Regions from separate parts of the Thalassospira indica genome, predicted to be linked through region 1. Evidence: predicted binding sites of a transcription regulator. Region 1 holds the regulator's gene; each other region holds the start of a gene.
What was found. Region 1 encodes PhoB, which activates phosphate uptake and scavenging genes when phosphate is short. Its sites were predicted from a motif close to TNTCATAAAACTGTCA; they were not measured.
Positions count from the first base shown of each region.

Region 2: the regulator PhoB is predicted to act here: its motif matches at 6,200-6,215, upstream of phnC (phosphonate ABC transporter ATP-binding protein).
Region 3: the regulator PhoB is predicted to act here: its motif matches at 5,239-5,254, upstream of DY252_RS09420 (RNA degradosome polyphosphate kinase).

Region 1 covers NZ_CP031555.1:807,528-817,990, forward strand. Annotated here, with positions in the region: gene DY252_RS03915 (PstS family phosphate ABC transporter substrate-binding protein) at 1-476, shown strand, start outside; gene pstC (phosphate ABC transporter permease subunit PstC) at 612-1,991, shown strand; gene pstA (phosphate ABC transporter permease PstA) at 1,984-3,333, shown strand; gene pstB (phosphate ABC transporter ATP-binding protein PstB) at 3,335-4,138, shown strand; gene phoU (phosphate signaling complex protein PhoU) at 4,161-4,883, shown strand; gene phoB (phosphate regulon transcriptional regulator PhoB) at 4,900-5,598, shown strand; gene DY252_RS03945 (cation:proton antiporter domain-containing protein) at 5,678-7,426, opposite strand; gene DY252_RS03950 (calcium/sodium antiporter) at 7,693-8,655, shown strand; gene DY252_RS03955 (SDR family oxidoreductase) at 8,742-9,512, shown strand; gene folB (dihydroneopterin aldolase) at 9,614-10,054, shown strand.
Region 2 covers NZ_CP031555.1:4,360,649-4,371,111, forward strand. Annotated here, with positions in the region: gene phnL (phosphonate C-P lyase system protein PhnL) at 1-78, shown strand, start outside; gene DY252_RS20390 (alpha-D-ribose 1-methylphosphonate 5-triphosphate diphosphatase) at 71-1,213, shown strand; gene phnN (phosphonate metabolism protein/1,5-bisphosphokinase (PRPP-forming) PhnN) at 1,255-1,794, shown strand; gene DY252_RS20400 (DUF1045 domain-containing protein) at 1,864-2,565, opposite strand; gene DY252_RS20405 (LbetaH domain-containing protein) at 2,661-3,308, opposite strand; gene phnE (phosphonate ABC transporter, permease protein PhnE) at 3,311-4,123, opposite strand; gene phnD (phosphonate ABC transporter substrate-binding protein) at 4,192-5,208, opposite strand; gene phnC (phosphonate ABC transporter ATP-binding protein) at 5,279-6,124, opposite strand; gene DY252_RS20425 (Ldh family oxidoreductase) at 6,429-7,424, opposite strand; gene DY252_RS20430 (META domain-containing protein) at 7,659-8,117, shown strand; gene DY252_RS20435 (BCCT family transporter) at 8,251-9,921, opposite strand; gene DY252_RS20440 (universal stress protein) at 9,986-10,399, opposite strand.
Region 3 covers NZ_CP031555.1:1,991,086-2,001,548, forward strand. Annotated here, with positions in the region: gene DY252_RS09400 (LysR family transcriptional regulator) at 1-49, shown strand, start outside; gene DY252_RS09405 (DUF1835 domain-containing protein) at 73-1,044, opposite strand; gene DY252_RS22465 (hypothetical protein) at 1,044-1,385, opposite strand; gene ppx (exopolyphosphatase) at 1,483-2,964, opposite strand; gene DY252_RS09420 (RNA degradosome polyphosphate kinase) at 2,991-5,138, opposite strand; gene DY252_RS09425 (SixA phosphatase family protein) at 5,329-5,865, shown strand; gene aspS (aspartate--tRNA ligase) at 6,108-7,895, shown strand; gene DY252_RS09435 (hypothetical protein) at 7,947-8,492, opposite strand; gene DY252_RS09440 (SPOR domain-containing protein) at 8,713-9,654, shown strand; gene DY252_RS09445 (EipB family protein) at 9,654-10,463, shown strand, end outside.

The DNA of each region.
Region 1 (10,463 bases):
AAGAAGCTTGTGATGAGTTCCCGGCAATCGCCGCTCTTAAAGACACCAACAAAGATCAGCACAAAGCTGTTTGCGCTGGCGTTCGTGAAGACGGTGCCTATGTCGAAGCTGGCGAGAACGACAACCTGATCGTTCAGAAACTCGAAGCCAACCATGATGCACTTGGCATCTTCGGCTTCTCCTTCCTTGACCAGAACGGCGACAAGCTCCAGGGCTCGATGATCGGTGGCGTTGCTCCGACCTTCGAAGCAATCTCTGCTGGTGACTATCCGGTTTCCCGTTCGCTCTTCTTCTACGTGAAGAACGCGCACGTTGGCACCATTCCGGGCATCAAGGAATATCTTGCTGAATTCACCGCTGACAAAGCTTGGGGTGAAGAAGGTTACCTTGCTGACCGTGGCCTGATCCCGATGGATGCCGCTGAGCGTGAAGCTGTTCGTAACGCTGCGATGAACCTTTCGCCGCTGAGCATGTAACGCGATCTTTCAACCGGTGGCAGCCTTTTCTGCCACCGGTTTCTTTATATCATTGCTTGATTTGTTTATTGTTTCTGTCCTATTGGCCTCACGAACTGATCTTTGCAGGCTCATCTGGCGAACGGATCTCAAATAATGTCCCTGTCTTTCCTGTTGCTCGCGGTTGCCGCACTTTGCGCGCTGTCCTTTTATTTCGGACGCCAGCGGGCTGTTGCCCTTTCTGGTGGCCGGCACAGCAATCTTCATTCCTTGCCGGTTCACTACGGGGCCTACACAGCAGCATGGTGCGGGCTTCCCGCGCTGTTTTTGCTTTTGATCTGGTACATGTTCCAGGGCTCGGTGATTGAAGCCCTGATCGTGTCGGACCTGCCGCAGGAAGTAGTTGGTGACTCCGGTCGTCTGTCGCTGGCGCTCAACAGCATTTCCCAGATCGCCGCCGGTGGCGGTGAACATCTCACCGTGTCGCCGGAAATTGTTGATGCCGGGCGCAGACTTGCCAATTTGCAAACCATCGCCAATGCGGCGCTGGTGGTTGTCATGCTGTCGGTTGCGCTTGCCGGTCTTGTCCTGTCCTATCGACGGATTGAAGCGGATATGCGCGCGCGCAACAATGTTGAACGCATCTCGCGCGCGATCATGATTGTCTGTTCGGCGATTGCGATCCTTTCAACGGTCGGCATCGTGTTTTCACTGATGTTCGAAACCCTGCATTTCTTTAGCAAGATCAACCCGCTCGACTTCCTGTTTGGTCTGGAATGGAGCCCGCAAACCGCGATCCGTGCCGATCAGGTGGCGTCCGAGGGGGCGTTTGGCATGATTCCGCTGTTTGTCGGTACCTTGCTGATTACGCTGATTGCCATGTGTGTCGCGGTGCCGGTCGGCCTGTTTTCGGCCATTTATATGGGCGAATATGCCGCGCCTAAATTTCGCGCTGTTGCCAAACCCGCACTTGAAATTCTGGCGGGCGTGCCAACGGTTGTCTATGGCTTCTTTGCCGCGCTCACCGTGGCACCGTTCTTGCGCGACAATGGCGCGATCCTCGGCCTCGATGTCAGTTCGGAAAGTGCGCTGGCCGCCGGTCTTGTCATGGGCATCATGATCATTCCGTTTGTGTCCTCGCTGTCTGATGACGTGATGTCGCAGGTGCCGAAATCGCTGCGTGACGGGTCCTATGCATTGGGGGCGACCAAATCGGAAACCATCCGGCAGGTGATTTTCCCGGCCGCCTTGCCCGGTATTGTCGGGGCGGTTCTGTTGGCCGTTTCGCGGGCGATTGGTGAAACCATGATTGTTGTGATGGCCGCTGGTCTTGCCGCGAACATGACGGTGAACCCGCTTCAGGCGGTGACCACTGTTACCGTGCAGATCGTGACGCTTCTGGTCGGCGACCAGGAGTTCGACAGTGCAAAAACCCTCTCGGCCTTCGCGTTGGGGCTGGTTCTTTTCCTTGTCACCTTGGGGCTGAACGTATTTGCCCTTAAGGTTGTTCAGAAGTATCGCGAGAAATATGACTGATATGGCATCTCTTATGGAAGACAGAGCTGCGGCCAAAGTGATCTCTGACAATCTGCGCAAGCCGGTTGACTGGGACAGCCCGAAAATCGCCCGTAACATCAAGAAACGTTACGCGGCCGAACGCCGCTTTAAAAGCTATGGTCTGGTTGCGATCTGTTTGGCGCTGCTGGCGCTTTGCACGCTGGCACTCTCGATCGGCTCTAAAGGCTACAGCGCCTTTTACCAGACCTATGTCCAGCTCGAAGTGACCTTTGATCCGGCTGTGATCGATCCGGACCGGACCGGCGATCCCGACGTGATCGGGCGCGCGAACTTTGATGGTCTGGTCAAACAGGCGCTGCGTGATCGGTTCCCGGATGTGACCTCGCGCAGTGACAAACGTGATCTCTATGGCATCGTTTCAGGCGGCGCATCTTATGATCTGCGCGAACGGGTTCTCGAAAATCCGAGCCTGATTGGCCAAACGCGCACCATCTGGCTGATTTCCGGTGATGATTTCGACATGCTCAACAAGGGCTATATCGATCCCACCGTTGACGAAGGCGACCGTCGCCTCAATGACAACGAAGTCGCTTGGTATAACGAACTGGTTGCTGACGGTGCGGTGGAAAAACAGTTCCACACCCGCTTCTTTACCAGTGGCGATTCCCGCGAACCGGAACTTGCCGGTATCTGGGGGGCGGCTGTTGGCTCGTTCTATACCCTGCTTGTGACTTTGGCATTGTCCTTCCCGATTGGGGTTCTGGCGGCGATCTATCTCGAAGAATTCGCGCCCAAGAACCGCTTCACCCAGATTGTTGAAGTCAACATCAACAACCTGGCCGCGGTTCCATCCATCGTGTTTGGTCTGCTGGGGCTTGAGGTCTATCTCAATGTCATGCATTTGCCGCGCTCGGCCCCGGTTGTCGGTGGTTTGACGCTGGCGCTGATGACTTTGCCGACGATCATCATCGCATCGCGTGCGGCGATCAAGGCGGTGCCGCCGTCGATCCGTCAGGCCGCTCTTGGGCTTGGCGCATCACCGGTTCAGACCGTGACCCACCATGTCTTGCCGCTCGCCATGCCGGGCATTCTGACCGGCACGATCATTGGTATGGCACAGGCATTGGGGGAAACTGCACCGCTTCTGATGATAGGGATGGTGGCCTTTATTGTTGATATCCCGGGCGGGGCGCTTGACCCGGCAACGGTTCTGCCGGTCCAGATCTATCTGTGGGCAGACAGCCCGGAACGTGCCTTTGTCGAGAAAACCTCGGCAGCGATTATGGTGTTGCTGGCCTTCCTTGTCCTGATGAATGGACTGGCTGTGTATCTGCGCAAAAAATTTGAACGGAAGTGGTAAAATGGCTGCTGTATCCCAGAGCGCAATGACGGCGGAGCCGTCGGTCGAAAACCCGAAAATGACCGCGCGCAAGCTCGATCTTTTCTATAGCGACAATCAGGCCCTCTATGAGGTCAACCTTGATATCCCCGAACAGCAGGTAACCGCACTGATTGGTCCGTCGGGCTGTGGTAAATCCACCTTCCTGCGGTGCCTGAACCGGATGAATGACACCATTGACGGTGTGACGATCAAAGGTGACGTTACCCTGGATGGTCGCGACATCTATGACAAGCGGATCGACGTGGTTCAGCTGCGCGCGCGCATCGGCATGGTGTTCCAGAAACCGAACCCGTTCCCGAAAACCATCTATGACAACGTGGCCTATGGCCCGCGTATTCATGGTCTGGTCAATTCGCGTGACGAACTTGATGAAATCGTCATGACCTCGCTCGAACGTGCCGGTCTTCTGAAAGAAGTCAAAGATCGCCTGCAGTCACCGGCAACCGGTCTTTCCGGTGGTCAGCAGCAGCGCCTTTGCATCGCACGCGCGGTTGCCGTCAGCCCGGAAGTCATCCTGATGGATGAGCCGTGCTCGGCCCTTGATCCGATTGCGACCGCCAAGGTCGAGGAACTGATAGACGAGTTGCGTTCGAACTACACGATCGTGATCGTGACCCACTCCATGCAGCAGGCCGCCCGTGTGTCGCAGCGCACCGCGTTCTTCCACCTCGGAAAGCTGGTTGAAGTCGGTGAAACCGATCAGATCTTTACCAACCCGAAGGACGAACGCACCAAGGGTTACATTACCGGCCGCTTCGGTTAAGCGACGCCAGGAGTACGCATAAATGGCTGATGAACATACCCATATCGTAAGTTCGTTCGACGAGGAACTGACCCGTCTGAACAACATCATTTCGCAAATGGGCGGGCTTGCTGAAAGCCAGCTTATTTCCTCGATCAGATCCATCGTCAAACGCGATTCCGAACTGGCCGAGAAAGTCATCCTGTCCGATCAGCGCATTGATGTGCTCGAACAGGAAGTCCAGGACTTTGCCGTCCGTCTTCTGGCCCTGCGTCAGCCGATGGCTGATGACCTGCGTCAGGTGGTGACCGCGCTCAAGCTGTCAAACGATCTTGAACGCATTGGTGATCTTGCCAAAAACATCGCCAAACGCGCGCAGGTCCTGAACCAGATCCCGCCGATCCGCCCGGTTCAGGCGATCCCGAACATGGCCAAGCTGGCCCAGGAAATCATCAAGGATGTCCTGGATGCCTATATCGAAAGCGACGCCGAAAAGGCCCACCGGGTCTGGGAACGCGATCAGGAAGTCGACGATATGTACAATTCGCTGTTCCGCGAATTGCTGACCTACATGATGGAAGATCCGCGCAACATTACCGCATCGACCCATCTGTTGTTCATTGCCAAGAACATCGAACGTATCGGTGATCACGCAACCAATATCGCCGAAACGATCTATTACCGGATCAAGGGCGAAGACCTGCCGGGGATTGACCGGCCAAAAAACGACGCAGCGAACTTCGCTGTTGTCGAACCGAATGACTGACACGGGAGCATAGAAGATGGACCCAACGGTTCTTATCGTCGAGGACGAGGCAGCAATCGTAACCATGTTGCGCTACAACCTCGAACGCGAGGGGATGCAGGTTGTCGAAGCCGGTGACGGTGACGAAGCGTTGAAAATTCTGGCTGAAACCCATGTCGATCTGGTTTTGCTCGACTGGATGCTGCCGGTAATGTCGGGGATCGAGGTCTGCCGTCAGATCCGCCGCAAGCCTGAAAGCCGCGATTTGCCGGTGATCATGGTGACTGCACGCGGTGAAGAAGGCGACCGGATCCGCGGTCTTGATACCGGGGCTGATGACTATGTCACCAAGCCGTTTGCCATTGGCGAGCTTCTGGCCCGTATCCGCGCACTTTTGCGCCGGTCCGGTCCGGCGCAACCACAAGGGCAGTTGATCTATTCCGACATCGAAATGGATCTCGCCGCCCACCGGGTCAGCCGCAATGGAAAATCGATCCATCTTGGCCCGACCGAGTTCCGTCTGCTGCGCTATTTCCTCGAACATCCGGGGCGGGTTTTCTCGCGCGAACAGTTGCTTAACGCGGTTTGGGGGCCGAACATCTATGTCGAAACCCGCACGGTTGACGTTCATATCCGCCGCCTGCGCAAGGCGCTCAATGACGTCAAGGGCACCCGCGATATCATCCGCACGGTCCGTGCCGCGGGCTATGCGCTGGACTCTGAAACCGCTGCCTAACCCGGTTTAGAGCCTGATCTAATTAAAAAACCCCCGCAGCGATTTGCTGCGGGGGTTTTGTTTTAACGTCGTAACGTCTTCAGGTTTCTTTCTTCGCCGGTTTGTCCGCATTCTCCGACCCTGACGGTTTGCGCTGCGGGCGCGGCGCCAGTTCATTCATCAAAAGCATGTCCGCGCGGCGGAATTTGGCGATTTCGGCATCAATGTCTTCCTGCGGCACGTCGCACGCCGCCAAAACGTGATCGGATAATCTCAACCCGGTTTCGAGAACCTCCGGGATGGCGGCATCCGCCCCGTGGCGCGACAGCGGCCCGATATGGGTGATGTCCTGCGCACGGGCAAAGATCTTCAGATGCGGGTAATGCTGGCGCAAAAGGGCGACCGTCTTCTCGGTCGCATGCGGGTTCCCCATGGCAACAACCGCAATTTTTGCTTCATCCGTATGTGCAGCCCGGAAAGTTTCCGGTCTGGACCCGTCGGCAAAGTAAACCGGCAATCCTTCTGCCCGGCCCCGCGAAACCTGCTGTGCATCACTATCAAGCACCAGGAACGGAATGTTGCGCGTCTTGAGCAACCGGGCCAGAACCCGTCCAACGCGGCCGCTTCCGATCACCAGAACATGCTGGTGGATGCCCTCGGACTCTTCGGCAATCACGCCAAGCTGGTCTTCTTCCTTGGGATGAAGCTTTTCCTCGATCTTGTGACCAAGGCTGATCAGGGTCGGGGTCAGCGCCATCGAAATCGCCACCACCGGGATCAGCATCGCAGCCATTTCAAGCGGTACAGCACCATTCTGGGCGGCCAGGGCAAACATCACAAAGGCAAATTCACCGCCGGCGGCCAAGCTCATGGCTACCCGGATGGCAAGGCCGGTTTCAAACCGGATCGCACGTGCCAGAACGAACAAAACTGCCGTCTTGATCACCAGCAACAGCACCAGCCACATGACGATGGTGCCAAATTCGTTATACACAACGTCGGCATCAACCGACATGCCGACCGACATAAAGAACAGCGACAGGAACACGCCGCGGAACGGCGAAATGTCGGCTTCGATCTGATGGCGGAATTCGGTTTCGGCCAACATCACCCCTGCGATAAACGCCCCCAGCGCCATCGAAAGCCCGGAAACCTCGGTCAAGGTGCTGGCCGCCAGCACAACAAACAGCGTGCCGATGGCAAACAGTTCCGGGTTCTTGAGCGACGCGATATAGCGAAACAGCCGCGGCAACACATAGCGCCCGACGAGCAACAACAACGCGACCGACCCGAAACCAAGCAGGATGCTCATCCACGGGCTTGTTTCCGTTCCGGCGTCACCTGCGGCCTGCACCATAATCAGGAACGGACCAACCGCCACGTCCTGCAGTAACAAAATGGCAAGGGCCGCACGGCCAAACCGGGTATTGAGCTGCTTGTCATCGGAAAGCTGTTTGAGAATGATCGCGGTCGATGAAAGCGCAAGGGCGCCGGCAATCACCAAGGCCGTCGGCAGCGGGAATTCCATGACAACCAGAAGCCCCAGAAGGGCTGCCATCGACACCAGAATTTGCAAAACGCCCAGACCGGCAAACCGCCCGCCAATCACCCGCAAACGATCACGCGAAAGCTCCAGCCCGATCATGAACAGCAGGAAAACCACGCCCAGTTCGGCAACCGTGGAAATGTCTTCGCGTTCGGAAATCAGGCCAAAGCCGAACGGCCCGATAAAGAACCCGCCAATCAGAAAGCCGATGATCGAATTCGCACGCAGCTTGTGCGCAATCGGCACCGCAATGATCGCGGCAGTCAGAATAAGAAACAGCTCAAACAGGACGCTGTGATGCATGGCGAAATTCGTTCCGGAAGGCGGTCAAATAATCAATGGGTATCAGGACCTAAATCCCTGAAAATAACGAGATTACAACGATAACGAAAATAACCCTGCCAGTCGTGGGTAAATTTGCGGCATTTGCGAAATTCACCACGGAATCCTGCGATCAGGTGCTGTGGCAATTGTCACCGCCTGATGACTTGCCATTCGCGCCGCCAAATGCCATCTTCCGCGGGCCCGACAAAGGGCCGGTTTAATCGCTTTTGAAACGAGCAGATATTTTGGAACAGCTTATCCCCTATCTTCAGATCATCGCGGGTCTTGTTCTCCTGACAGCAGGTGGTGAATTCATCGTAAGGGGGGCGGTTGGTCTTGCACTTTTGCTGGGCGTTTCCAAGGTGATCGTCGGTCTGACGATTGTCGCCGCCGGGACATCGGCGCCGGAATTTGTCGTCTCGCTCAATGCGTCGCTCAAGGGCACGGCCGATATCGCCATGGGCAACGTTGTTGGCTCCAACATTGCCAATATCCTGCTTATTCTCGGTGCGGTGGCGCTTCTGAAACCCGTTGCGGCCTCGCGGGTCACCGTGGTCCGTGATGGTGGCACCATGTTGCTGGGCACGGTCCTGTTTATTGCCTTTTGCATGTTTGGCGTGATCGAACGCTGGGCCGGGGCGGTGATGCTTTGTGTGCTGGCGGCCATCTGGTACTTCACCTATCAGCACGACAAAAATTCGCCGAGCGAGGCCAGCCACCTGCACGAAGAAGAAGTCGACGAAGTCGGCGAAAAGCCCAAAGGCTGGACCAGGCCGATCATCGCCACCGTCATCGGGATTGTGGCGCTGATGTTTGGCGCCGAGTGGCTGGTTGAAGGCGGGGTCTCAGTCGCCCGACAGTTTGGCGTATCCGAAGCCGTGATTGGCCTGACCCTTGTCGCCTTTGGCACGTCACTTCCGGAACTCGCCGCATCGGTGGTTGCTGCCTTCCGCGGCCATTCCGATGTGGCGTTGGGCAATGTGTTTGGCTCCAACCTTTTGAACCTGCTTGTGATCATTGGCGGTGTGTCGCTGATCGCACCGATCCCGGTGCCTGAACAGATCATGAATTCCGATATCTGGATCATGCTGGCGGTAACCGTGGGTTTGCTCGGTGTTGCCTATGCCATGCGCAAGATTTCGCGCATCACCGGTGTTGCATTCGTGATTGCCTATCTGGTCTATGTCTTCCAACTTGTCGTAGCATAAAGCATATTGCGTTTAATCTGTTCAATCAGTTCGCGGGCCGTCTGTCCCATGACAGTCCGTACACTTTGCGAAGGATCAAGGCACCAATGACAGGTCAATTCCCGAAATCCGTTCTGATCACCGGTGCGGCAAAACGCATCGGTCGTGCATTGACCCTGGATCTGGCGCGCAACGGCTATGACATCGCCCTTCATTGCAACAGCTCGAAACAAGACGCCGAAGCCGTCGCTAACGAGGTGCGCGACCTTGGCCAAAAGGCCTGCGTCGTTTCGGCCGATCTGACCAACGAGGATGCAACCCATCAATTGGTTGCCGATGCGACCAGGCAACTCGGCCCGATCGGGGTTCTGATCAATAACGCCTCGACCTTTGAATTTGATGATGTGCAAACCGCAACCCGCGAAAGCTGGGATTTGCATATGGAAACCAATTTGCGCGCGCCGTTTATCCTCTCGCAGCAATTTGCAAAGCATCTGCCAGATAACTGTCAGGGCATGATCCTCAACCTGATTGATCAGCGTGTCTGGAACCTGACCCCGCATTTCATGACCTATACCTTGTCCAAAGCCGGGCTTTGGACCCTGACCCAGACGCTGGCATTGGCCCTTGCGCCAAAAATTCGCGTCAATGCCATCGGGCCGGGGCCGGCACTGCCTAGTAGCCGACAAACACAGGAAGATTTCGACGCGCAGTGCGAAAAAACACCCCTGAAAATAGGGACAAACCCGCAAGAGATTTGCGACGCGGTTCGATTTTTCCTTGCCGCGCCGGCCATCACCGGGCAAATGTTAGCGCTTGACGGCGGGCAGCACCTCGATTGGGCGCCCAGTGGCGAAGAAGATGCGCCCAACGAATGATGCCCGGTGGTGATCGTTAAGTCGCTGCCAGACATCGGGCCGGACATGTGTGGTTCTGTTGATCAAACTGCACAGGAAAGCAGCACAAGGAAGACCGGAATATGACCGCAGGCCTTAAACAGGATGCCAAAATTACGACATTGCCCTTTGCCGATGTGCCCCATGCAGATCGTGCAGGCAACCTGCGCCGTGTCTTCGTGCGTGACATGATCATTCACACCTCCATCGGTGTTTATGAACACGAAAAAGAAGCCCCGCAACGCGTGCGCATCAATCTCGACCTTGCCGTGCTCGAAGGCGACGGTGTTCAGAATGATGATATCACCACGGTGCTAAGCTACGAGGATCTGGTCGTCGGCACACGCCGCATCTGCCAGGATGGTCACACCAACCTTGTGGAAACCCTTGGGGAAAAACTCGCTGACATGTGTCTTGCCGATCCGCGCGTCCGCAAGGTGATCGTCAGGGTTGAAAAGCTCGACGTTTTTGAAGATGCAGCTGCGGTTGGTGTGGAAATCGAACGCCACAATATCGCGCGCTGATCGATACGCGATTTCCCGAAAAAATTTACTTTTCCAGACGGCTAATCCAAGGGACTCTTTGATTCCTCTGGCGCGAATCGCTATGGCGCTTATTCACAAGCATCTGGCGAATATGATTCAAAGGAAAATATTCATTTTTTACGACTCTATTACCGAATGATTTCACGTTGACAGTATTTTTATTGTTTAAAATCAATAAGTTAACTGTTTTGCTCAATAATTGTGCACTTCATAGAACGTTAAGACTCTCAAGGGGTGCAGGAAGTCACCCCCCGATTACCCACATAGTTATCCACAGTCTTGGTGGACATCTTTTTTGGCATGGCGATTCCCCATGGCGCGGTTGCGATGTTAATCTTTTCAGCTATGTTTCAAATCGCGTTTGCCTGTGACGGCTGTCACAACTTTG
Region 2 (10,463 bases), 1.1 Mb from region 1:
CATGACCACGAAACCCGTGATGCCGTCTGCACCGGGTCGTTTGATGTGACTTCGTTTAAAGTTGGGGCCAATGATTGAACAGATTTTTACCAATGCCAAACTCGTTCTGGCCAACGAAGTCATTGATGGCGCAGTGCAGGTCAAGGACGGCAAGATCAGCGATATTTCCGATCGTCCTTCGAACCTGCCAGGGGCAGAGGACATGGGTGGCGACTATTTGATGCCGGGCCTGGTCGAGCTGCATACCGACAATCTCGACAAGCACCTGACCCCGCGCCCCAAGACCCGCTGGCCAGCAACAGCCGCCGTTGTTGCCCATGACAATCAGGTTGCCAGTGCCGGGATCACCACCGTGTTTGATGCGGTATCCATCGGTGACGTCAATGAAGGGTCGGAACGCATTGTCAGGTTGATTGAATCGGTCAATGCCCTTGAACACGCGCTGGAAAATGCATTGCTGCGTGCGGACCATAAACTGCATCTGCGCTGCGAGACATCCTTCCCGGGCATGGTCGAGGCCCTTGGTCAATTGATTGACCTGCCACTGGTCAGCATGCTTTCGGTGATGGATCACACACCGGGCCAGCGCCAATTCGTCAGCCTTGATGCCTATTACACCTACTATCAGGGCAAATACGGCCTGAACGACGAGGAAATGCGCAAATTCATCGCCACCCGCCGTCGTGATGCAGAGCTTTATTCCGAAAAGCATCGCCGTCATGTGGTCGAGCAGGCCCATGCCAAGGGCCTGGCACTCGCAAGCCACGATGACGCAACCGCCGAACACGTCGCCGAGGCGGTTGCAGACAAAATGACCGTGGCAGAATTCCCGACCACGCTTGAAGCCGCCAAGGCATCCCATGAAGGTGGGCTTGGTGTGATGATGGGGGGCCCGAACCTTGTGCGCGGCGGATCGCACAGCGGCAATGTTGCGGCAGGCGAGCTGGCAAAGCAGGGTTACCTCGACATCATATCAAGCGACTATGTCCCGCACAGTCTTTTGCACGGTGCGATGAAACTGTTTGATGAGTTCGAAGGCTACGATCTGCCACGTGCCATTCGCACTGTGTCGCTTAATCCGGCGACCCAGGTCGGGCTTGATGATCGCGGGGAGATCGCGGTTGGCAAACGCGGCGACCTGATCCGTGTACACCATTCGCCTCATCATCCGATTGTACGCGGCGTCTGGCGCGAAGGTGTGCGGGTGTCATGACCGGGGCGCCTGCACATAATTGCAGATCAGGATATGGCCTTTTGGTCCTTGTCGTCGGTCCAAGTGGCGTCGGCAAGGACACCCTTCTCGATGCAGCGCGCGAAAGACTGGCTGATGACAAGCAGTTCTGCTTTCCACGGCGCTGCATCACCCGCCCGGCCGGATCGGCTGGGGAAACACACATCCCCGTCCGGCCCGAAGATTTCGGGCAAATGGCACGTCAGGGGGCGTTCCTGCTGAGCTGGATGGCCCATGATCTGGGCTACGGCATCCCACGCCATGTTCTTGGCGAGGTCGAGGCAGGCAAAACCGTCATCGTCAATGTATCGCGCAGCGTCATTGGCGATGCCTGTACCCTTGTCGGGCAAAACAACGTCCGGGTGATCAGCATCCGCGCCAGCAGCGAAGCATTGCGCAAACGGCTCGAAGCCCGGGGTCGCGAAGATGCCCCTGATATCGAACGCCGGCTTGCGCGCGCATCCGCCTATCAGATCGAGGGCGATCATGTTGTTCATGTTGATAATGATGCCGATCTTGAAACCGGCATCGCACGTTTCATCCGCGCAATTGAAATGCCATAACCGATTGCAAACCGCGCCTGAGGCTGTTTCAGCCATCCCAAAATGCTGCACCTTAAAAGCGCAGCATTTTTATCCGGCAAGCGGGAAGCGCTTCAGCAATCTGAACGGTTTCTGATCCCCCGGATCACCAAACAGACAGACTTCGCGAACGGTAAATGGTTCCTGACACAGCGGTGCGACAAAGCCGGACAGTGCCGCCTCGAAGGGATCGATCTGGTCGTCTGACAGCTTGTTGGTTAATGTCAGATGGAAGCGGAATTCTTCCATCACATAGGGATAGCCCCAGCGCACAAGATAGGCTTCCTGCCGATCCGTCAGACCGCTAGCACGGCGTTTGTTCATTGCCGCTTCGTCTTCGGGCTGGCGAAAGTAATCCAGTTCGCGCACCAGTGTTGCCGCAAGGTCGACCAGATCTGCGACGGGTTCGGTTGGAACAAGGGCCAGAAAACGACCCATCGCCTTTAAGACCAGATGCCCACACGTTACCGGTGCAGTCGTTTTGCAAAGGCGCGAAACGGCTGCTTCCAGGTCACTGCAATCCATTCCGCTTGGCAGTGCGAATGGCGGTTTCAGGGTGCCATGAAAGCCGTATCGCGTCGGCGACGTGGTTGCCACCACAATCTCGGCCTCTGTCAGGCCCGCAACAGTTGGACGGGCCAACTGGTTTCCGGTTTCCGGATCACGCCCCAGCCAAGCATTGCCAAACTGCCCCAACGCGCTTTGCGGTTCTGGCGCATAATAAAGCGCGTAGCGTTGATATTGGTCGGTCATGAGTGAACTCTGGAAACGGGTGACGTGGCGAGAAACGCCGAAGGTCAGTAGCTTAACCTTCGGCATCCATCATAACACTGAGAAATATTGATCGGTTAAACCGTATCGTATTTCAGGCAAAAGTCACGCACCGGAAGCGTTCGGAAATCCTGCAACCTTTCGCGCAGCATTTCATGCGACCAATCCCACCAGCGAATGCGCAACAGGGCATCGACGATGTCTGCCTTAAACCGGGGGCGCAGGGGGACAGCCGGAATGCCTGTCACAATCGTGTAGGGCGCGACATCCTTGGTAACCACCGCACCAGATCCAACCACCGAACCGATGCCAATGGTGACACCACCCTGCACAATCGCGCCGTGCCCGATCCAGACATCATGCTCCAGACGCACGCGTTTTTCGCGACGCCAGTCAAAAAACGCCGGGTCATCTTCGCCCAGTTCATAGGCTCTGGAACGATATTGGAAATGATGCATCGATGCCCGATCCATCGGGTGCTGTCCCGGGTTGATGCGGGTATGGGCGGCGATATTCACGAACTTGCCGATATCGGAATAGATGATCTCGCTGTCATTCACGACATAGGAATAGTCATCCATTTTCGTTTCGCGCATCGAGGTACGTGCACCAACTTCGGTCCAGATCCCCATTTCGCAATCAACGACAATCGCTGTTTGGTCAATCGTGGGCTGTTCCGACAATGCCTTCATTGCCGGTTTGGCCTGCGTAATCTTAAACGCCATGATCAGGTCACCAGTTTACGCAGACGCTGGGACACCATATCGAGCAGGCTGACCGAGATAATGATGATGATCATGACTGCCGCTGTTTCCGCGTAATAGAAGCCACGGATATATTCCCACAGCACCATGCCAATGCCACCAGCCCCGACAATGCCCAGCACGGTAGCAGAGCGCACGTTGCTCTCGAAACGATAGAGCGAATAGGAAATCCACAACGGCAAGACCTGCGGGATCACACCAAAGATGACTTCCTGAAGCGCATTGGCACCGGTGGCGCGAATGCCTTCGACCGGTTCGGGATCAATCGCCTCGACCGCCTCGGAAAACAGTTTGGCCAAAACACCCGTGGTGTGAATCCAAAGGGCCAGAACACCAGCAAACGGGCCAAGACCGACCGCGACCACGAACAACATGGCAAAGACCATTTCGTTGATCGCGCGGAAGGAATCCATCAGGCGACGGACCGGCTGATAGACCCAGACAGGGACGATATTTTCAGAAGAAAGAATACCAAACGGGATCGAACAAACGATGGAAAGCGCTGTGCCCCAGATCGCAATCTGGATGGTGATCCACATTTCTGCGACATACATCTTCCACATCAGGAAGTCGGGCGGGAAGAAGCCCTCGGCAAAGTCGACCATGTTGCCGCTGTTTTCAAACAGCGCCATCGGGCGCATATCTGCCCCCTCCCACGACATGGCCAGAAGTCCAAGGATGATCGCCCAAAGCAGGAAGCTTGATGCCGACCGCTTAAGGTCACGCGGCGGAAGCTCCGTTGCGACAGATGATGTCGAAGAAATGCTGCTGTTCATCGTTCAAATCCCGGAATTAAAAGCAAACAGGGAGCGCATCTTTGATGCACTCCCTGTCGAAAAGTCGGTTACTGGTAAGCAACCAGGATGTCGAGTTCAGCAAGTTTCTTGTCGATCTCGGCAACGCGTTCTGCTTTTTCTTCAGCAGAAAGCTCTTCGGTGTTCTGGATTTTCAGCTTGTCCTTGAACAGGGCCAGCTGACGGATCGGGTAAAGCTGCGCGTTCGAGCTTTCCATGAAAAGACCCATGCCATCGGAGTTGTTGGCAAGAACTTCCTTGGCGCTTTCAACATCGCCGAAACGACCGTAACCAAGGAAGAATGCCTTGATTTCGGATTTCAGTTCGCGCGACAGGTCTTTACGGTAAACCATCGGGTCAGACGGGATCAGAGGCGAGGTCCAGATGACTTTGACCTTGTCGGTGATTTCCGGCTTGTTCATTTTGGTACGGCCAAGCTGCTCGGAGTTGTTGGCAGCAACATCAACCTGTTTGTTGGCAGTCGCCATCAGGTTGGTTTCGTGGTTGGCGTTACGAACAGTCTTGAAGCATTCCTTCGGATCAACGCCGTTTTTGGCGAAGACATAATAGGACGGAACCAGGAAGCCCGAGGTCGAGTTCGGATCACCGATACCGAAGTTCAGCGAACCATCACATTTCAGCATGTCTTCAAGGGTTTTGACCTTGTCGTTGTCAGCCTGCGTGATGATGTGGGAGTAGTAACCGTTCGAACCATCGGATTTGGAGGTCTGAACGAAGACTTCGCCACCGGCGCGGTCAACGGCTTCCATTGCCGACTTGTTACCGAACCAGCCAACATGAACCTTGCCAAAGCGCATGCCTTCGATGATGCCGGCATAATCCGGTGCAAAGAATGCCTCGACGTCTTTGCCAAGAGCTTCCTCCATGTCATCGATCAGCGGCTGCCACTGAGCTTTGAGGTTGGAAGTAGATTCGGTCGAAATGATACCGAAAACGATGGTTTCCGGATCCTGTTCGAGCGGCTTGAATTCAACATCGGCCTTGGCAACGACGGATGCCAGCATCGTGGCCGCAAATGCTGCGGATGCGATTGTCTTAACGTTCATAAGAAGTCCCCTGTCAGAATAGATTTCGACATGTTTCGAGAAGGTAAGGCAGTCATGACAACTGGCCCGGCTAGCTTGTTGCGACAGCCAGGTCCTTTTCTGCGATGGGCCGTGTAACTGGCTCTGCGGCCTTTGCCGCACCATCGGCAAAAAGTTCGGAAGAATGTTCGCCGTAAAGTTCCTGAAGGAATTGCGGCGTCAGTTCGCTTGACGGTCCGTCAAAAACGACTTCACCATCGCGCATGGCGATGGTGCGTTTGCAGTAGTCTTTTGCGTAATCAACCTGATGAAGCGATACGATGACGGTGACGTTGTCTTCGCGGTTCACACGATCAAGCGTGTTCATCACCTTGCGGGACGATGCCGGATCAAGTGATGCAATCGGCTCGTCAGCAAGAATAAGTCGGGCACCCTGGGTAATGGTACGCGCAATCGCTGCGCGCTGTTGCTGACCACCCGAAAGGTTACGCGCCTTTTTCGACGCATGGGCATCAATGCCAACACGATGAAGCGCACTCATGGCGCGCATCTTTTCGGTTTTGGTAAACAGACCAAGCGAGCCGCGCCATGCCGGAACACGGCCCAAAAGCCCCATCAGGACATTGGTCAGAACCGAAAGGCGGCTAACCAGATTGAACTGCTGGAAAACAACACCAATCTCGGAGCGCACCTTGCGGGCACCGCGTGAAATCTTGCCATTTTCCTGAATGGTTTCGCCAAACACGACGATCTTGCCGCCATCGCGATCACCGCGCAGCAAACCGGCAATATGACGGATTAGTGTGGATTTACCCGAACCCGATGCGCCAATCAGCGCCACCATCTCGCCTTCCCGCACCTGCAGTTTGACGCCGCTAAGCGCACGCTTGTCACGGGTAAAGCTTTTGTTCAGTCCAGAGATATCTACAACCAGCATCAAAAGAGTCGCCTGAATGTGTTTCGCTGGATGAAGAAGCTACGCACAAACCGCGACTCTACGGTGACACTGATGTTACAGTTCGATGATTACGCAGAGCATATCGCCCCGACAACAATTAAACTTGTCTATACATCAAGAATTCATCGAAGTATTTACCAGTAATTTCGACATTATTTCTGTAATATTTTCAAAATTATCAACAAGAATTTGTCTGATGAATATCCAATTTTAAATCTACAGAACAGTCAAACATTCTGCATCAACCCTTTTGACACCGACACAGACACATCGACCACGAACTTTATTTAATTTGACTGATGGTCTCCATGACGTCGTCTTCGATCTCAAGCCCCTGCGCTTCGGCAAGTGCGCGCGCCTGCTTGCCGCGACGCCCTGGCAAACGCACGCCTTCTTCTGCCGCAATCTCGTTGGCAATATAGGCAAGGTGCTCCATTACACCGACACCGCCGGTTGCCTTGGGATCAATGGCTATGATCAGTTGTCCAAGCGCAGGCGGCGCACCTTTGTCATCAAAAAGTGACGAAGACTGGTGGCCGAACTGTGCACCGGTAAGACCAGCCGCAAGAAGTTCCACCATCATGGCAAGTGCCGCCCCCTTGACCCCACCTGCCGGGATCATCGTGCCATCAATGGCTTTCACGGCATCGGTGGTCGGATTGCCATCCACATCAAGCGCCCAGTCATCGGGAATGGCGACACCCTTTTGCTTGGCGGCCATGATCTTGCCGCGCGCGACCTTTGAAAGTGCAAGGTCGATGATGATCGGATCACCGGCATCCCCGACCGGTACACCAAAGGCAATCGGGTTTGTGCCAAACATCGGGCGCCGCCCACCCCATGCCGCCATGGCCGCCGGGGCATTGGCAAACATCATCGCCGCCAATCCCTTTTCTGCCAGACGTTCGACCGTAAGCCCCATAACCCCCGCATGATGCGACCTGTGGATTGCGGCAATCGCAATACCCTGGGCGCGGGCCATGTCGGGCAATTGATCCATCATCAGATCCAGTGCCGGATAGGCAAATCCATGCTGCGCATCAATGCGCAAAACGCCAGGTGTCGGCTTTTCAAAGATCGGGCTGATCATGCCATCAACCTTGCCGACCTTTGCCTGCGCGCTATAGGCCGGCACGCGACGAAAACCGTGCCCACCTTGCCCGGATGCCTCAGCCGTCACAAGTGCCGTTGCGACCGAGGCCGCATTGTCTGCCCGCACATTGCAACGCATCAAAGTTTCGCACACAAGTGCGTGGGCATCTTTCACGGAAATCTTCATCGTCAGGTAACCTTGATTTTCAAAGTGGGGCTTTGGAACCGGGAAACGAGCGCAAGGATCATGCGCCTGCAGGATCCGTAACATAGCCCCAAGCCATCCCTGCGCGCAAAGCCGTTTTGGGTGCGACCAGAAGCGCCTTTGGCGCAAACGACATTGAAAAATATGATACCATCACCAGAATTTGCGAATAACAGGATCGCGCGGAGGCCGCGCAAGCATTACAGGAATTCAGATATGCGTCAGGTTAAACACAGGATCGGCTTGCCTTTGGCATTGGTGGCGTTGGCATCACTTGCGGCCTGCGGCACCGCATCCACAGGCAACATGACAACAGACTGGGCAAGTGTAACCGATCAGGAATGGCAACTGGTGCAGGTCATTGATGGCAACAGCACCCTGTCGCCAACCCCGCCTGTCATGGCGACCGCCACATTTTCCAGCGAAGGCATGGTGTCGGGCAATGCGGGCTGCAATCAGTATTCAGGTAGTTACGAACAAGCGGGATCGTCACTCGGTGTCGCGCAGCTCGCCATGACACGAAAGATGTGCATCGCCGGCGACGCTATGCAGATCGAAAATGCCTTTAGCGGCGCATTCGTCTTGGTCAGCAGCTGGGACGTTGTTGATGGGCGTCTTGTTCTCAAGGACAATGACGGCGACATGGTTATCGAGCTGACACCCGCCGCACAATAAGCACATTGGCATCAATCTCATACCGCCGACGCACCATGCTTGCGCGAAATGAAAAAAGGGGCACCAGTTGGTGCCCCTTTTCTTTGACAGGTATCATAACCGCCAAACGGCGAGATACGCATATGTCGATATTCTAGTCCTTGCTGACCGTCGCCTCGGAATTGGCACCGACGGCCTTGGGTTCGGTCCGCAGACCCTGGATGATCGAATAACAGGCCATCAGAAGGACAATCGCAAACGGGAAGCCGGTCGAAACCGCCATCGCCTGCAATGATCCAAGACCACCGCCCAGCAGCAATGCAATTGCAACCAGACCTTCGAAGGTGCACCAGAACACGCGCTGCGGGACCGGTGCGTCGACCTTGCCGCCTGCGGTGATGGTATCAATCACAAGCGAACCAGAGTCAGACGAGGTCACGAAGAACACGATCACCAGAACAATCCCGATGAAGGAGGTGATGGCTTGCAGCGGAAGCTGATCAAGCATGGTGAACAGTTTGATCGGCAGACCTGCTTCGGCAATGGCGGTAACGCCTTCGGTCACCATATGCACCGCGGTGCCGCCAAAGGCCGTCATCCACAGAACACACACCAGCGACGGAATAATCAGAACGCAGGTGATGAATTCACGCACGGTACGACCACGCGAAACACGCGCAATGAACATGCCGACAAACGGTGACCAGGAAATCCACCAAGCCCAATAGAAGGACGTCCAGCCCTGGCTGAAGTTGGCGTCTTCACGACCGACCGGGTTTGAAAGTGCCGGAAGATATTGCGCATATGACAGCAGGCTCGAGAAGAAACCGGTGATGATTTCCATCGTCGGACCAACCAGAACCACAAACAGCAACAGAAGTGCTGCAAGGATCATGTTGATTTCCGACAGACGCTTCACCCCGGCATCAAGCCCCGCCAGCACCGAAATAAGTGCAACACCGGTAATCCCGATAATCAGGAAAACCTTCGATGTATCGGAAACCGAAATGCCAAACAGGTAATCAAGCCCGGCATTGGCCTGTTCCGCTCCGAAGCCAAGCGAGGTCGCAAGACCAAACAGGGTTGCGAACACCGCCAGAATATCAATGAGGTGACCGGTCCAGCCCCACACACGTTCGCCAAAGATCGGATAGAAGATCGAACGAATGGTCAGCGGCAGGCCCTTGTTAAACGAAAACAGTGCCAGTGCCAGTGCGACAGTGGCATAGATCGCCCACGGGTGAAGACCCCAGTGGAAAATGGTTGCAGCCATGCCAAGATCAAATGCAGCATCGGCATCACCGGCGGCCGCACCAAGCGGCGCCCAATCGGTACGAAGACCATCTTCACCGACAGCAATTCCACCCATCGAGGATGTGAAGTGCGAAATCGGTTCTGACACACCATAGAACATAAGACCGATGCCCATGCCTGCAGCAAACAGCATGGCAAACCAGCCGGCATAGGAATAATCCGGTGTTGCATCCGCACCACCAAGGCGCACACGGCCAAGCGGCGAGACAATCAGAAACAGACACAACACAACAAATACGTTGGCAGCAGACAGGAAGAACCAGTCAAGCGACGATGTCAGCCAACCACGCAGGTCGTTGAACATCGGCCCGACACTTTCCTGAAAGGCCAGGGTGAGAAAGACGAATGCAACAATCGCAAGACCCGAAATCAGAAAGACCGGGTTATGGACATCCAGTCCAAATGGCCCGATCTCTGCTTGGATATTGTCTTGCCCGATTTCATATTCTGTATCAATCGGGTTCGCTGCACCGTCCGGGCTTTCAATGCCCGTGTCAGCTTCAGACCCCATTTGAAACTCCCTAGGTTAAATGATTATACAGCTACCCCTAGCCGTAAAGGTTCGTCCGCATCCTCTAACGCACGAGGAATACAGAAAGATCCGAGTGTGACGCGACATATCCGCCATGCGATGCAAAAATATGGTCGGCAATACCGGGCACGTGCGATGCCATGACGATGACGTCGGCACCAAGCTCGTCGGCCTTGGCGACAAGTTCCTTGCTGAGATCCACCGCCGGATCATGCGAAATATGCGCGACTGCCTTGGTGCTTACACCATGCTTGGACGCCAGATCCTCGGCGAAAGCCTGAAGTTTCTGTTCAAATTCCTTTGGCGTATGTGCCACCGATGACGGCGTATTGGTACCGACACCGAGAAGGCTTATCTCGGCCTTGTAATGCTTGGCTAGATCGACCGCCGTTTTAATTGCTTTGTCCAATTTTTCAACGTGGGCCAAATCGACAGGCACGAGCATCTTCTGATACATTCATTCCTCCGTTATGTGCACCACCCCTGAAGTCCGTGGTTTCACGAAATATCAGGGCAGCGAA
Region 3 (10,463 bases), 1.2 Mb from region 1:
TAAGTGGCTGAGAGCCGAGATTTTCCGGGCGTCGCGCGGGTTGGGGTAGCAGCAGGCGACAAAGCACGTCTGTTACGCCACGGCCGACGGCGTGATCTGGATGCCGCCGACCCACCGTGTGCCGGTGAAGTTATCAAGGAAATTCAGCTTGCCAGCCAGGGTTTCTTCGCCTGTTTCGGTTAGGGTGATGGTGCGTTCTGCCCAATAGGTGTTCTCATCGGCGGGCGAGAGTCTGAAGAGCGGGTCTTGGCAGTCCATCATCCACTGGATTTCTGACCAGAACATCAGATCGCCGAGATAGGGGAGCGGGTCATAGCTTCGCATCAGGTGGCCGAAGACCTTGCCGATGGGGAGCGCGCCTTGGTCCTTGATGATTTGCAGGGTGAGTTTTTGGGTCAGGCTTAAACCAGTTTGCGGATCAGGCAGTTCGGCGAGGTGGCGTTTGACGGCCTCTGGCATGTGGGGCAGGGGCGCGTTGCCGGTTTCCGCAAGTGTTTTAAGGTCGTTTGGGGTATCTTTGCGGACGGCCTTCCAGACTTTGCTGCCAAATGTCAGCATGTCGCTGTTAAGCGGCTGGCGTTGAGTGTTCCAGCACCAGATCAGACCATCGGTGGAGAGTTGACCAAGGCCGATGAAGCGGTCGATGGCTTCGGACGGGGGCGCGTGATTGACGGAGATGACGTCGATGTTGGTTTCGGGCTGGATGGTGGCGATGGCATCCATCAGGAAGGCCAGGATCAGCTGATCGTAGCTGTCATGTTCGAACCAGAGCACGACATGGTCATACTGCCCAAGGCGACCCAGCGCATCATATTCGCGCCTGAGACGTTCAAGTGCCGCCTCACCGGGCAGGTCGTAAGCACCGGCAATAAAGGCCGCACGGGTTTCGATGAAGGCATCGCGCGGCAGATCGGGCACCGGGCCCTGACAAAACGGATCGGAGAATTCCAGAAAATCGCCGATGAAGCCTGCGTGTTTGAGGCCATCGCGGATATCGGATCCGCAACGGACATGCAGCGTGGCCTGGGTGTCGAGCGGTTTCATTATTCGCCTGGGATCGGGGCGCCCGTGCTCGCCCGAAGGGCACTCAGCAATGAGAGCATGTTGTCGGGCACATCGGATGCGGCGATTTTGGCATTGGCCGGATCGTCGTCCGGATTGGCAAACAAGGGCGCAATATCGCCAAGTCGGGCAGACCGCAGTGCAATCAGAAGGTCAATCAGTGATTTCTCATCATCGCGGGCGGCAGCGCGAAGCTTTTCAATGTCTTCGTCGGTATCTGGCAGAACGGTTATTTCCTGACAAAGCGTTTGAAAGGACATGTGTGCCAGTGCGCCCACGATGTCACGCGCGGTATGATCGGATGGCTGTTTGGTGTCGGTCATGACACGGCACTCCTGATCAGAAAAGAGATCGATGATCGTGCCGGTTTTGGTGTGGGGCGTCAATAAAATGCGCGGTCTGATTGTGCGCGTCTGAACCCTATTCGGCGAGCCGGACAACACTTTCGCGGTTCATCAGCTTGGCCAGTTTCGACAGGCGCTGTTCAACGACTTCGCCGTACAGGGCCGATGCCTGCTTTTCGAATTGCAGGATCAGTTTGCCTTCTTCGAGCAGCAACTGCGTTTGCGGCAGGATGCCTTCGACCCCGCCAGAAAGCGTATGACCCAAGCGAATGACATGGCCAAACAAACGGCCCGTCAGGCGATCCTCGTCGCTGAGGATGCGGTCGCTGGCCTCATCGCCCTTGAAATTGCCGGTATAGCGCGAGCCGATGGTGTAGGCCAGAAACACCCGGTCGTGGTGGTTGAGGTCGATATAGGGGTGGCGCAGAATGCGGTTATAGCTTTGTTCTGCGCGGTAATCGGGATGTTCGTTCCAGCCGATATCCCCGATGATGCAGGCCGCCAAACGCAGCCGTTCGATATTGACCGGCAGTTCGGAGAAGATCGGCGCACACCACTGGGCGACTTCTTCGCCGTGCTGGTGGAACCGTTCGCCGTCTTCGGCAAAGCTAAAGCAGGCTTCAAGCACCGGATCGCGTTGACGCAGATCTTCGGGCAGGACTTCATACATCCAGCCTTCGCGAAGCCCGTGGCCGGAAAAGACAACTTCCTTTGGCTGCATGCGGGTCATCAGCATATTCATGACAAGCGATGCATGCGGCAGGCTGTCGATACGGCGTTTGGAAACACCGCCGATCTTTTCAAGCGAGACCCGGCTTTGCTGGGAAATGATGTGGGTCAGTTCGGCCATTTCCGATTGCGGCATGGCAAGATTATGCACCACCGAAATCGGATAGTTTTCCTGGGCAATGAACAGTTTGGCAATTGATCGCCAGGAGCCGCCAACCGCATAAAGCTGTTGGCCTTTGCCCTCTGCCAGCCAATCGACTGTATCCAGGTGCTGATTGATTTCAGCCGTCAGACGGGCCCGGTCAGAGCCAAAGACCGTATGCAGGCGCATGGCGCCCAAGGGCAGGCTGACACGTTTTTTGATCTCGCCCTGATCCAGTAAAACCAGTTCGAGCGATCCGCCGCCGATATCACCCATGATGCCCGATGCCATCGGATCACCCGATATGATGCCAAGGGCCGACAGGCGGGCTTCTTCAAGTCCGTCAATCACCTTGACCGTAAGACCGGTTTCCGATGCCACGCGATCACAGAATTCCTTGCCGTCGCTGGCAGCCCGCACAGCAGCGGTGGCCAGCACATCGACATGGGTGACCTTCATCGCACGCAACAGTTTCGCAAAGCGGTGCATGGCGACCACGGCAAGCTCCACCCCCTCGGGATTGAGGCGACCGGTGTTTTCCGGGTCACGGCCAAGGCCGCACATGACCTTTTCATTGAAGATCGGCATCGGTGCGCGGGTCATGCCATCAAAAATGACAAGCCGCACAGAGTTGGAGCCAACATCTATGATCGCGATGCGGTTGGAAGCCCGTTGGTCAGTCAGCATAAGATGTTGGCACCTGTTGGTCGTCTTTAGTCGTCAAGCTGTAGCACGGGAACATTCGGGTCGGCTTGATCCAGCGCACTTCCGCGGCCCGAAAGTGACGGGTTGGTCATGAAATACTTGTGCGACGAGAATGCATTTTCACCTGCCTCGCAGCGTTCATAGGAGCCGTCCGGCTGCAGATGCCATGCCTGTGCTGTGTCTTTCAGGTTGGCAATCATGATCTGTTCAACAATCTGTTGCTGACAGGTCGGATTTTCAACCGGAACCAGGGTTTCAACACGGCGGTTCAGGTTACGCGGCATCCAGTCGGCAGATGAAATAAACGCCTTGGCCTTGCGCGACGGGAGTTTTGCCCCGTTGGCAAAGACAACAATGCGCGAATGTTCAAGGAACCGGCCGACAATCGATTTGACGCGGATATTTTCCGACAGGCCCGGCACCCCCGGACGCAGGCAGCAAATGCCGCGCACGATCAATTCGATATGAACGCCAACCTGACTTGCGCGATAAAGCGCATCAATCACCACCGGATCGACCAGACTGTTCATCTTGGCCCAGATGCCAGATGGCTTGCCGGCCTTGCAGTTCTCGATCTCCTGATCGATGTGAGTGAGCAGGGTCGGGCGCAGGGTATGCGGTGCAATCGCGATTTTTTCAAGCGAGCGCGGGGTGGCATAGCCGGTCATGAAATTAAAGATGCTGGCCGCATCACGCCCGAGTGCCGGATCGCACGAGAAGAACGAGATGTCGGTATAGAACTTGGCGGTGATCGGGTGATAGTTGCCGGTCCCGAAGTGGGTATAGGTCTTAAGGCCGTGGGTTTCACGGCGGACCACCAGCGACACCTTGGCGTGCGTTTTCCAATCAAGGAAACCATAGACCACCTGACAGCCCGCACGTTCAAGGTCAGCCGCCCAGCGCAGGTTGGCTTCTTCGTCAAAGCGGGCTTTCAGTTCGACCATGGCGGTGACGGATTTGCCAGCCTCGGCCGCGGCGATCAGCGCCTTGACGATCGGGCTGTTTTCCGATGTGCGATAAAGTGTCTGTTTGATGGTGACCACATCCGGATCACGGGCGGCTTGCAACAGGAACTGAACCACCACGTCGAAATCTTCGAACGGGTGATGAACCACCAGATCCTTTTTGCTGATCGCGGCAAAGCAATCGCCGCCAAAGTCACGCACCCGTTCCGGATAACGTGCGGCATAGGGCGAAAACAGCAAGTCATGATGCAGATCAGAATCGATCAGCTGTTTGACATCAACAACGCCGAGCAGGCCATCGACCTTGACGACTTCTTCCAGTGCGACATCAAGTTCATCGATGACGAAATCAAGCAGGTCTTCGGGCATCGCCGCATTGACCTTTAGGCGGATGATGCTGCCGCGACGGCGACGTTTCAGTGCGGTTTTGAAAACGCGCACCAGATCTTCGGCTTCTTCTTCGATTTCAACGTCCGAGTCCCGAATGACGCGGAAGAAACCGTGTTCGATCATATCAAAGCCCGGGAACAGCTTGCCGAGATAGAGCAAGATCGCCTGTTCGACTGGAAGATAACGTTCATTGCGGCCCGGCAGGCGCAGGAAACGGCCGATTTTTTGCGGTACCGGAATAAGCCCGCGCATATTATGCCCGTCAGCCGGATCAAACAGCTGCATGACGATGGCAAAGCCAAGGTTCGGGATGAACGGGAAGGGGTGCGACGGATCAATGGCAAGCGGGGTCAGCGTCGGGAAGATTTCGCGCGTGAAATAACCATCCAGCCATTTGCGGTCGGTCTGGGTCAGGTCGCCCTGATCAATGACGGAGATGCCCTGTTTTTCCATCTCGCTGCTGAGCTGGCGCCAGACGCGTTGTTGATCCTGCATCAACTGGTTGGCATCAAAGGTAATGGCGCGCAGCTGTTCGGACGGGCTCATGCCATCCTGACTGACCTTGGTCATGCCAGCGCGGACCTGACCGACGAGACCGGCGACGCGCACCATATAGAATTCATCAAGGTTGCTGGCCGAAATCGACAGGAAACGCAGTCTTTCAAGCAGCGGGTGGCCGGTATTCTGGGCCTCTTCAAGAACGCGATTGTTGAATGCCAGCCACGATAATTCGCGGTTAATGAAGCGGCTTTCCGAATCAATGGTGATCGCGCTTGACTGAACTGCAGCGGCGTGTGTCACGCTATGCCTCCTGCGGATTGAGGGAACGTCCTTGAACTTATGCGACAGTTCCCGGTTGCAAATGGAGTATAGGATAACTGCTTGGGTGGGTGCAATTTTCTTAAATTTATGTGTCAGTTTTTCTGATGGCATCAAAGCCTTCGATATGGCATGCAGGTACACCGTTGATCATCATTCGCGAAACGAAGATATGAAGACGTTGCTGCTGCTTCGGCATGCCAAATCAAGCTGGGCGGATCCGGGTCGAGCCGACCATGACCGCGAACTGAACCGTCGTGGTGAAAAGGCAGCCCCTTTTATGGGGCGCTATCTGCGTCAGCATGAACTGGTGCCGGACCTGATCTGGTGTTCGACGGCGGCGCGCGCGGTGCAGACCCTTGGCCTGTTGGGGCGGGATTTCGCAACCGATGCCGACGTGATCTATAACGAAGACCTGTATATGGCGAGCGAACGGGTGTTGCTTGAAAGCCTGCATCACACCCATGAAGACGCCAAGCATGTGATGTTCATCGGTCATAATCCGGGGATCGAGATTTTTGCCCAGTCGCTGTATGGCGGTGGCAGTATTGAGGCGCGCGAGATCATGGCGCGCAAATATCCGACCTGCGGGCTTGCGCATTTCGAGTTCGATGTTGATCACTGGGGTGAAATCACACCGGGCAGCGGACGGCTGATCGACTTTATCAAGGTCAAGGATCTTCAGGCGGTCAAGATTAGTGCCGAATGATTTGATGATCTGCGTTGACTGATCTGCATTACTGGCACTTGACGAAGGCGGCCTGTCCGCGTTTTATACCGCTGAAATTTTGAGATGCCGTGCCAATCGGGCGGGGAAACATCACACGTAAGCGCTGTGGGTCGCACCGTGGCGCACATGTTGTGGTGCGTTTTTTGTTTGACAGCGCGGGTCTGGCATGCACCTTTGCGGCCAAATTTGCGGCCCAAAATATAAAGCAACCTGGAATGACAATGCATCCTTTTCGCTCTCATAACTGTAATGCGCTGCGCGCGACTGACGCCGATGCGGAAGTTCGCCTGTCTGGCTGGATTCACCGTAAACGTGACCACGGCAACCTTCTGTTCGTTGACCTGCGCGACCATTACGGCATCACCCAGGTCGTGATCGATATTTCGAGCCCGCTGTTCGAGACGCTTGATAAAGCGCGCGCCGAAAGCGTGATCACGGTCGATGGCAAGGTTGTCAAACGTACGGCCGAAACCATCAACCCCAACTTGCCGACCGGCGAGATCGAAGTTTATGCATCGAACATCGAAGTTCAGTCTTCGGCCGAAGTTCTGCCGATGCCGGTGTTTGGCGATGTCGAGTACGGCGAAGAGGTTCGCCTGCGTCACCGTTATCTCGATCTGCGTCGCGAGAGCGTGCACAAGAACATCGTTCTGCGTTCGCAGGTGATTTCGGCCATGCGTCAGAAAATGACCGCGCAGGGCTTCCTTGAAATCCAGACGCCGATCCTGACCGCAAGTTCGCCGGAAGGTGCACGTGACTTCCTGGTGCCGTCGCGTATGCATCCGGGCAAGTTTTATGCCCTGCCGCAGGCGCCCCAGCAGTTCAAGCAGCTGTTGATGGTTTCGGGCTTTGACAAATATTTCCAGATTGCACCGTGCTTCCGCGATGAAGACGCACGTGCCGACCGTTCGCCGGGTGAGTTTTACCAGCTCGACTTCGAGATGGCCTTTGCCACCCAGGACGACGTGTTTGCCGCAATCGAGCCGGTTCTGCATGACATCTTTGTCGAGTTCGGCGGTGGTCGTGATGTGACCCCGTATCCGTTCCCGCGCATTCCGTTCGATGAATCGATGGCGAAATACGGATCCGACAAGCCGGACCTGCGTAACCCGCTGATCATCTCGGATGTCACCGAGCCATTCCGCGGGTCGAGCTTTGGTATCTTTGCATCGAACATCGAAAAAGGTTCGGTTGTTCGTGCGATCCCGGCAACCGGTGCCGCATCGCGCCCGCGCAGCTTCTTTGACAAGCTCAACAACTGGGCCCGTGATGAAGGTGCGGCTGGTCTTGGCTACATCGTTTACGGCGAAGACGGCGAAGCAAAAGGCCCGATTGCCAAGAACCTTGATGCCGATCGTATCGCACAGATCAAGGAAATCACCGGCGTTGCCAATGGCGATGCGGTATTCTTTGCCTGTGACAAGGAACTGGCCGCTGCCAAGTTTGCCGGTAAGGTCCGTGACAAGGTTTGTGACGAGCTGGAACTGCGCGAAGAGGGCATGTTCAAGTTCTGCTGGATTGTTGACTTCCCGATGTATGAGGAAGACGACGACGGCAAGATCGAATTCAGCCACAACCCGTTCTCGATGCCCCAAGGTGGTCTGGACGCGTTGGAAAACATGAACCCGCTTGATATCAAGGCGTGGCAGTATGACATCGTTTGTAACGGTATCGAGCTGTCATCGGGTGCCATTCGTAACCATCGCCCGGACATCATGTACAAGGCGTTTGAGATCGCCGGTTATGGCAAGGACGTTGTCGATGACCGCTTTGGTGGCATGATCAACGCGTTCAAATTCGGCGCCCCGCCGCACGGTGGTTCGGCCCCGGGTGTTGACCGTATCGTCATGCTTCTGGCCGATGAGCCGAACATTCGTGAAGTCATTGCCTTCCCGCTGAACCAGCAGGCACAGGATCTGATGATGAATGCGCCGGCAGAGGTCGATGACAGGCAGCTTAAAGAATTGCACCTGCGTGTGCAGTTGCCGCCGAAAGCGAAAAAAGACTGATCTAAAAAACACTACTCAAAGTCGTAAATAGGGTACCTTGTGAAAGGCACCCTATTTTTTTAGATTTCTACAATTGTAGAGTACGACTGCGCGTTCCTTTGCATCGGCTTCAGACGCCCCAAAGTATGAGAATGTTGCGCTACAGCTAATCTCATTAAAAAATTCTTCTGTTATTGTTTGACCGGATGTAATTGTTTCAAATCTTGCGCCCAATCCAACGCTAGCATACTGTCCTCGGCTGGAGAAACCTGTACTATATACGCCGAGGAAAATGCCTGGGAGAATTTCCTTAGTCTCTCCAGGTGGTAAAATTACTTCTCCGCTTAGCTTTCTTCTAAATTCCAGAGATTCTTGGGTCTTTTTTTTATCTGCAATCAATTCGGCAATCGTTTGGCTGAGATTTTGATTCTCTGTCTGCAGAGAGTTTATCTCACCCATTGCCTTTGCTTGATTTAGTAAGGCTTCTTTGTAAAGGCCTTCCGCAGTTTCGAGTTCTTTCTGGGTAACGTAGTTTCCGGCACCAAAACCGATACCAACTGCTGTAAACATAGCCCCGGCAAGCCAAAGCAAAGATTTAAACTGCTCAATTGCTTTCATTTATCTACCTAAGAATGTGTTTTGAAGTATCTTTCCTATTTCAATCCATGTTCTTTTTATGTTTCTGCACTGTCAATCAAAGACTCATTAATTGAGATGGTGCTATGGTGGCAGAGATCATCGTAACTTCAGCTGAAAACGGTTTGGTTACCTAATATTAACGGGCTTTGGGCCACTGTAGCGGAGGAAAAGAAACTTCGATCCTTCGGGGGATGGCCTGTTGAGAAAAATTCTTGTGGTGGCGGCACCTTTGGCGCTTGGCGCGTGCGGGGGGCCGATTGAGTTGACGGTGGCAAAGCTTGCCGGTGATTTGATCAGCTATGTGTCGACCGGCAAAAGCACAACCGACCATGCGGTTTCTTTCGTTGCCGAGCGCGATTGTGCGCTGCATCGCCCGCTTCTGGAACAGACCATCTGCAAGGACGACGAAACCATCCTGGCCGAAGAGGCCGCAGCCCTTGCCGTAATGGGCGAGCCTGAGATTAAACAGGAACTGCGCGTTGCCCGCCCGGAAATCTATGCGGTGAATGCCCCGGCAGAGGATTGGTCACGCCCGAGTGCGACGGCGCTTAAATCCAACGCGATTGTCACCACCAACCTGCCGCCACTGACCCCGAAAAAGACGACTGATGATGCGGTTGATGCGGTTGAGGTTGCCTCTGCACGTGATCAGATCGAAGTCGAAGACGTTGCCGTTGATCGCAGTGACCTTGGCCCGATCGACCCGCAGGTCGAGGCGGATGCCGCCGTTGCGGGCTATGTCAGTGACGAACCGGTAACCGAAATTGCCACGCCGAAGGAAACCGTCACCGCTGCATTGGTCGATCCGGCTGTTATGGGTGACGGGGATGATGTGATGGTCAAACCGGTGGATGCAGCACTTGACGGGGACGCGCTTGCAGGCGATGACCTTGCCGCGCCGCTGCCCGGTGATTATGTGGTATTGGCAAGCTTTGCAGATGAAGCGCGTGCCAACAGGGCGCTGGGCCTTTATAAGGAATACCAGCCGCGCCTTTTGAATGCCGAAGTGAAGGGCAAGCCGTATCTTCGTGTTGCGGTCGGGCCGCTTTCGGCAGAACACGCACATGATTTGCGCCTTCTTGCTGCCAAAAAGGGGGTTAAAGATCCTTGGATTGTCGGAGTTGGCGCCACCGGAGAGTGATGTTGTCTGGATTTTTTTCAGAGATTAAGCAACGTCAGCGTTCCCTTAAAGGAACGCTGATCTTTTGTTTGGGTCTTGGTGGCTGTGCCGCGCAGGCTGGTAATGTGACGGGCATCGAAGATGCCATCGTGCCGCATGTGGCGGAATATCACTTCAAGCTGAGCCATGCCGAACAGGGCAGCTCGATTGTTGATGCGTCCGGTGTGCTTGGCTATCGCTTTGAGAAGATGTGCGATGGCTGGGTCACGGAGATGCAGCAGATCATGATCCTTCAGGGCAGCGAAGGCACGCCGATCAATTCGGCCTATTCCATGACCCAGTGGGAAGATTTCGACGGGACGGAATATCGTTTCCGCATGCGTGATTATCTTGATGGCACCAAGGTTGACGAGATCGTCGGCAAGGCGGTCCGCAAGGATGACATGGTCAAGGTCAGTTACGAAATCCCGGTCGAGGTCGAGGAAGAGCTTCCGGCCGATGCCATGTTCCCGACCCAGCATTCGCTGGTGTTGCTGAAACGTGCGAAAGACGGCGTGCGGTTTGCCAATGATCTGGTGTTTGATGGCAGCGGCGATACCCCGACCAACCGGGTGGCAGTGGTGATTTCAGGCAGCAAGGATGCCGATAACACCGCCAACGATCCCGATGCGATTGCGCGCGGTGCGTTTCATCGCATGAACCTGGCATTTTATCCGATCGGGGCTGCGGAAAATGGCCCGTCAACCGAGATGGCGGTTGATTTTGGCGATAACGGTGTCGCGCATGGTATGCGTTTTGACTATGGCGAGTTTGAAGTGCTGGGCACGCTT